DNA from 2 places in the Subdoligranulum sp. APC924/74 genome. Region 1 is predicted to be linked to the other one. Evidence: predicted binding sites of a transcription regulator. Region 1 holds the regulator's gene; the other holds the start of a gene.
What was found. The regulator Rex, encoded in region 1, represses fermentation and respiration genes when NADH is low (regulators of the CRP and FNR family bind a similar motif). The targets are predictions, from matches to a motif close to ATTGTTAANNNNTTAACAAT.
Positions count from the first base shown of each region.

Region 2: the regulator Rex is predicted to act here: its motif matches at 1,086-1,105, upstream of C4885_RS02615 (butyryl-CoA:acetate CoA-transferase).

Region 1 covers NZ_PSQF01000007.1:4,507-8,805, forward strand. The annotation lists gene C4885_RS03735 (ClpP family protease) at 480-1,142, opposite strand; gene C4885_RS03740 (redox-sensing transcriptional repressor Rex) at 1,470-2,117, shown strand; gene C4885_RS03745 (thymidine kinase) at 2,250-2,864, shown strand; gene C4885_RS03750 (hypothetical protein) at 3,079-3,258, opposite strand; gene C4885_RS03755 (ABC transporter substrate-binding protein) at 3,729-4,299, shown strand, end outside.
Region 2 covers NZ_PSQF01000004.1:29,244-33,542, forward strand. The annotation lists gene C4885_RS02605 (acetyl-CoA C-acetyltransferase) at 1-158, opposite strand, end outside; gene coaD (pantetheine-phosphate adenylyltransferase) at 258-746, opposite strand; gene C4885_RS02615 (butyryl-CoA:acetate CoA-transferase) at 1,316-2,662, shown strand; ZMP/ZTP riboswitch at 2,742-2,832, shown strand; gene C4885_RS02620 (formate--tetrahydrofolate ligase) at 2,886-4,299, shown strand, end outside.

The DNA of each region.
Region 1 (4,299 bases):
CCGGAGGCCGAACTGTTGTGTCTGGCCCCGGAGCTGCTGCTTTTACTGCTTTTGCTGCCGGAGGCGCGGTATGTGTTTTTACTGTTTTTTCCGTTTTTGGCGGAACTTGAACGTGCCATGCTCTCCCTACCTCTTTACTATAATATGCGTATATTCAGGCTGCCCTGTTCAGCGGGCAGCCATTGTTGATTTGCTTTGGCGCGGCGGGCCCTGCCCCCGTTTTGAACGAAAGTTCGTTCGCCTTTTATCTGGCAGCGGGCGGCCATTAAACAGCATCCGGCGGCCCCGCATAAAGAGACTTTCCGCGCAGTGATTTTATCTGCCATCCGCCACGGCGGCTGTGCCGTGCTGTTTTGGGCAGGGGCATACTGCCCCTTATAGCATAAGGTATATTGTAGCATGAAAACGCCCGCTTGTAAAACCCCTTTCTCTTTCTATTTTCATCAAAGCCTTTCCGCCCACCGGCGGGCAGCGCCCCCTCAATATCCGGTTTTCCCGGCGTCGATTTCGGCATACAGGTAGCGCAGCGCATCGCCCAGGTTGCCGATGGCATCGATCAGCCCCTCTTCCACAGCCTGTTCCCCGCCCAGCACGGTACCCATATCCATCACCAGCTCCCCGGTATTGTGCATCAGCTGGGTAAAGCGCTTGGCGCTGATGCCGGAATGCCCCGCCACAAAGCTGACGATGCGCTCCTGCATCTGCTCAAAATAGCGCAGGGTCTGGGGCACCCCCAGCACCATGCCGGAGTGGCGCACCGGATGCACCGTCATGGTGGCGGTGGGCACAATAAAGCTTTTGCGGGCCGAAACCGCCAGCGGGATGCCGATGGAATGCCCGCCGCCCAGCACCAGTGTTGCGCTGGGCTTGCTGACGCCGGAGATCAGCTCCGCCAAAGCGAGCCCGGCTTCCACATCGCCGCCCACGGTATTCAGGATGACCAACAGCCCCTCAATGGCGGGGTCCTCCTCAATATCCACCAGCTGGGGGATCACATGCTCATACTTGGTGCTTTTCTGGTTATCGGGGGCCAGGCTGTGGCCCTCAATGGTGCCGATCACCGTCAGGCAATAAATGGCATGGCGGCCCTTGGTGGCAGGCACAATGCCGCTGTCCGTGATCAGGTCATGTTCCAGCCGCATGCGCTCCACATCCTTGGCGACCTTGGCAGCATGGGGGGCGGGCTGTTGTTTTGGGGTACGGTTTGGCATGGCGGGGGTCCTTTCCTTCCGACAAAATCGGTGCGCCGGGCAGTGCAAAACCCGGCTATACCCTGACAGTATGCCCCGCTGGTACGCTTTTTTATGCACAGAGGGGCGCGACTGGGCAAAAAAAGCGCGGAAAAACTTAGATAAAAAATTGACAATCGGCACAAGATTGATTATACTTTTACTAGAATTTACATCGGAATCACACAAGAGGCAGGGCGTTCCCTTTACCCCTGCCCGGAGAACGGGAGATTAGTCTTTATGTCATCAACAATGCAAAACAAAGCATCGTTACCCGTGATCAAGCGGCTGCCCAAATATTACCGCTACTTGAGCAACCTGCAGGCAGATGGGCGTGATAAAATTTCTTCCAGCGAGCTGGCCCGCATGATGGGCACCACCGCCAGCCAGGTGCGGCAGGATTTCAACTGTTTTGGCGGTTTTGGCCAGCAGGGCATCGGCTACAAGGTGGATGTGCTGCTTACCGAGATTGGCAAACTGCTGTTTGGCAACGGCGAGCTGCTGCCTACCGTGCTGATCGGCGCCGGCCGCCTGGGCACGGCGGTCTCCAGCTTTATCAGCCGCGATACCAACGGCTACAAGCTGATTGCCGCGTTTGATATCAACCCCGCCCTGGAGGGCAAGGAGATCAGCGGCGTAACCATCCGCCCGCTGTCCGAGCTGGAAAGCTTCTGTGCGGCGCACAAGCCGGTGGTCGCCGTGCTGTGCGTGCCGCGCCAGAGCGCCATGGACCTTTCGGACGAGCTGGTCCGGCTGGGTATTCAGGGCTTCTGGAACTTCAGCCACTATGATCTTTCGGTCGTTTATCCGCAGGTCACAGTGGAAAACGTCCATTTGGGCGACAGCCTGATGAGCCTTGGCTACCGGCTGCGCAGCCATGATGAATAAAAGCCGGGCACACAGCACGTGACTGTTTCCGGCGGGGTGTACCCCAGCGCCTGCCCTGGCATGGGTGCAGGATCCTGTGGTACACCCCGATTTTCATGCTGTTTTTTACTTTATTTTAATAAGGAGCCAAACATGGCAAAGCTATATTACCGTTACGGCGCAATGAACAGCGGCAAAACCACGGCGCTTTTGCAGGTTGCTTTCAATTATAACGAACGCGGCATGCGGGTGCTGATTCTGAAAGCCAGCGTGGACACCAAAGGCGGCGATCATATTGTTTCCCGCCTGGGGGTCAGCCACAAGGTGGATGTGCTGGTCAGCCCGGACATGGACATCCTGGATATCGTCCGGGCCGATACTGCCGCCCATGGCAGCGCCCCTGCCTGTGTGCTGTGTGACGAAAGCCAGTTCTTTACCCCGGCGCAGGCCGAGCAGCTGTTTTTGGTCACGGTGGACCTGAACATTCCGGTCATCTGCTATGGGCTGCGGGCGGACTTTATGAACCGCGGCTTTCCCGGTTCCACCCGCCTTCTGGAGCTGGCCCATACCATCGAGGAGATGAAAACCATCTGTGCCTGCGGCCGCAAAGCCACCTGCAACGGCCGCAAGGTAAACGGCGAGTTCGTGTTTGAGGGCGCCCAGGTTGCGATTGACACAGTGGATGCTGTAGAGTATCAGAGCCTTTGCCCCCAGTGCTGGTACCGGGAATACCGCGCTTTCCTGAAACGCCACCCCGCGCACCAGTGATCCATTCTTTTATTTCAATCTGTGTTCCGCCCTTTTATATAAGGCAACACCGCACAATTCCCGCCTTGCGGCTTAAGCACCGCTTCGGCAGCTGCGGCACGGCATCTGCGTTGCCAAAATGCTCGATAAGACATCCAGTATTATCTGCGCTTTTGGCTTAGCATCTGCCGTACCTCGCTCGCCGTATCGGCACTTAGAATTATGCGGTATTGCCTTAAGTAAATGACAACATATATGGCACAAAAGCCGCTGCCCAGCCTTGCAGCACCGCTTTTGTGCCATTTTTGTTTCCAACACTTTGCGGCACAATTTTCAGAGCACCAAAAGGCCGCATATACAAGATATGTTTTATGTGCAGCAATTTCCATTCCATTTTTCGCACATATTTTGCCATCGCGAATATTTTTTAGCATACTGTATTTCTTCCCATTGCAAATTTTGCACGAATGCGCAAAAGAAGTGCGCTTGCGTACATTTTTTGCGTTACCGAATTTGTGCGTTTGTTTTCTGTGATTCATTCAGCATTTTACACGTTTTCCCCTATAATTTCGTTGTAACCGTTTGTAGCATATACAAATACGCACAAATCGCCTCACTTTATGCAAGATTTTGCCGTAATTTTTGTTAGATGCAGGGTCAAGCCGTTTCAGCACTATGTACAAATTGTTTTTTCTTAGTTCGTATGTTTTGACATGAGCTGATTTTTTGCCCATTTAATTAAAGCAATATTTGTTTGTTTTTATAATTTGCACACTATTTTGGATATTTTTTTGATGTTCACAATTTGTTATTATAATAGCGTTGAATGAAGCGGTCAGTTGTCAGGCCGCTCGTTATAGGAACATTTTTAGGAGGACTAAAACAATGAAAAAGGCAATCGCCCTTGCAATGGCCAGCGTTATGGCTGCTGGCCTGCTGGCAGGCTGCGGCGGCTCCGCTGCCAACAGCACCGCAGCTTCTTCCGAGGCCGCTTCTTCTGAAGCTGCTTCCACCTCTACCGAGGCTGCTACCGAGGCTCACACCGTCAACACCACCGATCCCATCACCCTGACCATCAGCTGGTGGGGCGGCGATGCCCGCCAGGCTGCATACGAGGCTGCCTGCAAGGCATTCACTGAAAAATACCCCAACATCACCGTTGAGTGTACTTACGGCCCGTGGAACGGCTGGGAGGAAGCTCAGTCCACTGCCCTGGCTGCCGGCACCGCTGCCGACGTGATGCAGGTCAACTGGAACTGGCTGTTCCAGTACTCCGGCAAGGGTCAGAGCTTCGTTAACCTGAACGATTACTCCGATGTGCTGGATCTGACCCAGTTCCCCTCTAACGCTCTGGATGCCTGCACTGTGGCTAATTCCCTGCAGGCTGTTCCCGTCGCTATGGCCGGCCGTATTTACTACTGGAACATGGCAACCTTCAAGAAGGCTGGCCTGGACC
Region 2 (4,299 bases), on a different contig from region 1:
ATGTAAACGTGGTCAACCTGCTCCGGCTTGACATTGGCGCGGTTCAGGGCTTCCTTGATGACGATGGAGCCCAGCTCTACAGCAGGAACATTGGCCAGGGTGCCGCCGAACTTGCCGATAGCAGTACGGCATGCGGATGCGATAACGATTTTCTTCATAAGAAACAGCCTCCTAAAAATATGAATCTTATTTAGACGGTTGGGAATCCTTTGTATCTTTACAGGCCTTAGCGACCCGACAAAGCACGTTTTTGGGGGTCAAACTTTACCCTCACGGATTTTTTTCTTCAGGGCAGCTTCCACATTGGGGGTAACGAACTTGGAAACATCGTGGTTGTAATGGGCAGCCTCCCGCACAATGGTGGAGGAAAGGTAGCTCCATTTCAGGGACGTTGACAGAAACACGGTTTCGATTCCCGGGTAGAGCGCGTGATTGGTGTGCGCCAGCTGGATCTCGTTTTCAAAATCCGTTACGGCGCGCAGCCCCCGCACCATTACGGTGGCGTGCTGCTGTTGGGCAAAGTTGACTGTCAGGCCGTCAAAGCTCATCACCTTGACATTGGGGATATCCTTGCAGCATTCCCGCAGCATCTCTTCCCTTTCCTTCACGGTAAACAACGGGGTTTTGGCGCTGTTGTTTAGCACGGCAACGATCAGGGTATCAAACATGCGGGAACTGCGTTTGATAATATCCAGGTGGCCGCGTGTAACGGGGTCAAAGCTGCCGGGATACATTGCAATGGGCATAATCTTTAGTTCCTCTGCAGTGCCAAAGCTGTTAAAAATCTAACAGTCCTGGACGGAAATAAAAGCACCATGCGCGCCGCGCGTTTAATGGGCGGGCCTTAACCCCCGCCGCAGACCGTACCGCCTGCCTGGTGCTGCAAGTGAACTCCGGCTCCTATTTCAGGGATCCGTTTGGCTCACACTTATAGTTTTACACTTTTGTTAAGCTTTTGTCAATGGCTTATCTGTTAAAAATCCGACATAAGTTTCTGGACTGTTTCAGTGGAATGTACAAAATCCACCCGATTTGCACGTTTTGGGGGCAAAAAATGAACTTTATTGGTTGACAAGCGTCAATATAATGTTAAAATAATATCAATGGTTGTGGTGCTGTGCCGCCATTCTTCCGGCGGGGCCCCCCCGCTGCGGGCAGCGCGCCACGCCACCGGGCGGCTGATTTTCAGGCATCCGCACTGTGAGTACCGCCAGAGCAGCGTACCGCCCCATAAACATTATATAAATAGGTAAGCAAATCCGCAAAGATTGCATAAGCAGTTTTTGCGGAATAAACAAAGGAGCTGTTTGTAGAAATGGATTTTAACACTGTTTATGCACAGAAACTGACAACGGCCGACCGCGTTGCCGCTTTGGTCAAGGATGACGATTGGGTCGATTACGGCTGGGCCATCGGCACCCCTGTCAGCTTTGACGCTGCTTTGGCCAAGCGCCTGCCGGAGCTGCACGGGATTAAATTCCGCGGCGGCATCCTGTGCCATGTGCCGGAAATCTTCAAGATTGAAAATCAGGCAGAGCACTTCTGCTGGAACAGCTGGCATATGGGCGGCATTGAGCGCAAGGCCGTTGCCGCCGGTTACGCTTACTATTCTCCCCTGCGCTACTCCGAGCTGCCGCGCTACTACCGCGAAAGCCCCGACCCGCTGAACATTGCGGTGTTTGTGGTTGCCCCCATGGATAGCCACGGCTACTTCAACCTCGGCCCCTGCGCCAGCCATCTGGCCGATGCTGCCCGCAAGGCCGACAAGGTGTTTGTGGAAGTGAACAAGAACATGCCGGTCTGCCTGGGCGGCTACGACAACTGCCTGCACATTTCCCAGGTTGACGGCATTATCGAGGGTGACAACCCGCCGATCGACCAGCTGGGCGGCGGCGGTGCCCCCACCGAAGTTGACCAGGCTGTTGCCCGCCTGGTGGTGGACCGCATCCCCAACGGCGCCTGCCTGCAGCTTGGCATCGGCGGCATGCCCAACGCCATCGGCGCCATGATTGCCGAGAGCGACCTGAAAGATTTGGGCGTACATACCGAGATGTATGTGGACTCTTTTGTAGATATGGCAAAGGCCGGCCGCATTACCGGCCGCTGCAAGAACATTGACAACGGCCGCCAGGTCTATGCATTCGGTGCCGGCACCCAAAAGATGTACGACTACCTGGATAACAATCCGGAGTGTATGTCTGTACCCGTTGATTACACCAACGATGTGCGGGTGATCAGCAGCCTGGATAACTTTATCTCCATCAACAACGCCATTGACGTTGACCTGTATGGCCAGGTGAACGCCGAAAGCAGCGGCACCCGTGCCATTTCCGGTGCAGGCGGCCAGCTGGACTTTGTGCTGGGTGCCTATCTTTCCAAGGGTGGCAAGAGCTTCATCTGCCTGTCCTCCACCTTCTTTAACAAAAAGACCGGCCAAAACGAAAGCCGCATCCGTCCCACGCTGCACCCCGGCAGTGTTGTGACCGATACCCGCGCCAACACCGATTATCTGGTGACCGAGTACGGCGTTGCCCGCCTGAAGGGCCTGACCGCCTGGGAGCGTGCCGAAGCCCTGATCAACATTGCCCACCCAGATTTCCGTGAGCAGCTGATTGCCGACGCCGAAAAGATGGGCCTGTGGCGCAAGAGCAGCAAGCGCTGATCCGTTGTTTTTTATTCTGCTTGTATCCGCCAAAAATTGGCTTGACAAACTGTGTGCCGGTGTGATACAGTAACAATAGCGCAGGGCCGCTGACTGACGGAATCTGGTGGGTATGACCACCGGGGAAGCGGGCTATTCCCTGCATTAAGCCGACCGTCTGGGCTGCATACACTGATGTATGGTGTACGCAGCCCTTTATTTTTTGTAAACGGAGGAATGCCACATGCTGAGCGACATTGTAATTGCACAGGCAGCCAAAATGCTGCCCATTGCCAAAGTAGCTGAAAAACTGGGCCTTACGGACGAGGACCTGATTCCTTATGGCCGTTACAAAGCCAAGATCAACCACAAGCTGATCCACAGTGACCGCCCAGACGGCAAGCTGATCCTGATGACTGCCATCAGCCCCACCCCTGCTGGCGAGGGCAAAACCACCACCAGTGTTGGCCTGGCGGACGCCCTGAACGCCATGGGTAAAAAGACGATGCTCTGCCTGCGTGAGCCCTCCCTTGGGCCCGTGTTCGGTGTAAAGGGCGGTGCTGCGGGCGGCGGTTACGCCCAGGTTGTGCCCATGGAAGATATCAACCTGCACTTTACCGGCGATATTCACGCCATTGGCACCGCAAACAACCTGTTGGCTGCCATGATCGACAACTCTATCCAGCAGGGCAACCCGCTGAACATTGACCCCCGCCGCATCGCCTGGAAGCGCTGCATGGACATGAATGACCGCCAGCTGCGCTTTATTGTGGACGGCCTGGGCGGCAAGGTGAACGGCACCCCGCGTGAGGACGGGTTTGACATCACCGTTGCCAGCGAGGTCATGGCGATCTTCTGCCTGGCCACCGACCTGGCCGACCTGAAAGACCGCCTGAGCCGCATTGTGTGTGCTTATACTTACGATGGCCAGCCGGTCACTGCGGGGCAGATCGGCGCAGCAGGCGCAATGGCGGCTTTGCTGAAAGATGCCATTGACCCCAACCTGGTCCAGACGTTGGAAAACAACCCCGCCATCATCCACGGCGGTCCCTTTGCCAACATTGCCCACGGCTGCAACAGCGTGACTGCCACCAAACTGAGCCTGAAGCTGGCCGATTACGTTGTGACTGAAGCAGGCTTTGGTGCCGACCTGGGCGCTGAAAAGTTCCTGGATATCAAGTGCCGCATGGCGGACCTGCACCCCTCTGCGGTGGTTTTGGTTGCCACCGTCCGTGCGCTGAAATCCCACGGCGGCGTTGCCAAGCCGGATTTGAACAAGCCTAACGTGGATGCCGTCCGCAAGGGCGCGGCCAACCTGGAGCGCCACATTGACAACATCAAGAACGGCTTTGGCCTGCCCGTCTGCGTTGCCATCAACGCTTTCCCCACCGACACGCCGGAAGAGATGGCCGTAATCGAGGAAGTATGCGCCAAGGCAGGCGTCAAGTGCGCCCTGTCTGAAGTGTTCGCCAAGGGCGGCGAGGGCGGCAAAGCCCTGGCCGAGACCGTTCTTTCCATCATGCCGGAAGCCCCCCAGCCCATCCAGTACACCTACGATCTGGGCGCTTCTCTGCCGGAGAAGATCGAAGCAGTTGCCAAAAGAATCTACCGTGCTGACGGCGTGACCTACACTCCCGCCGCCAAGAAGATGCTGGACG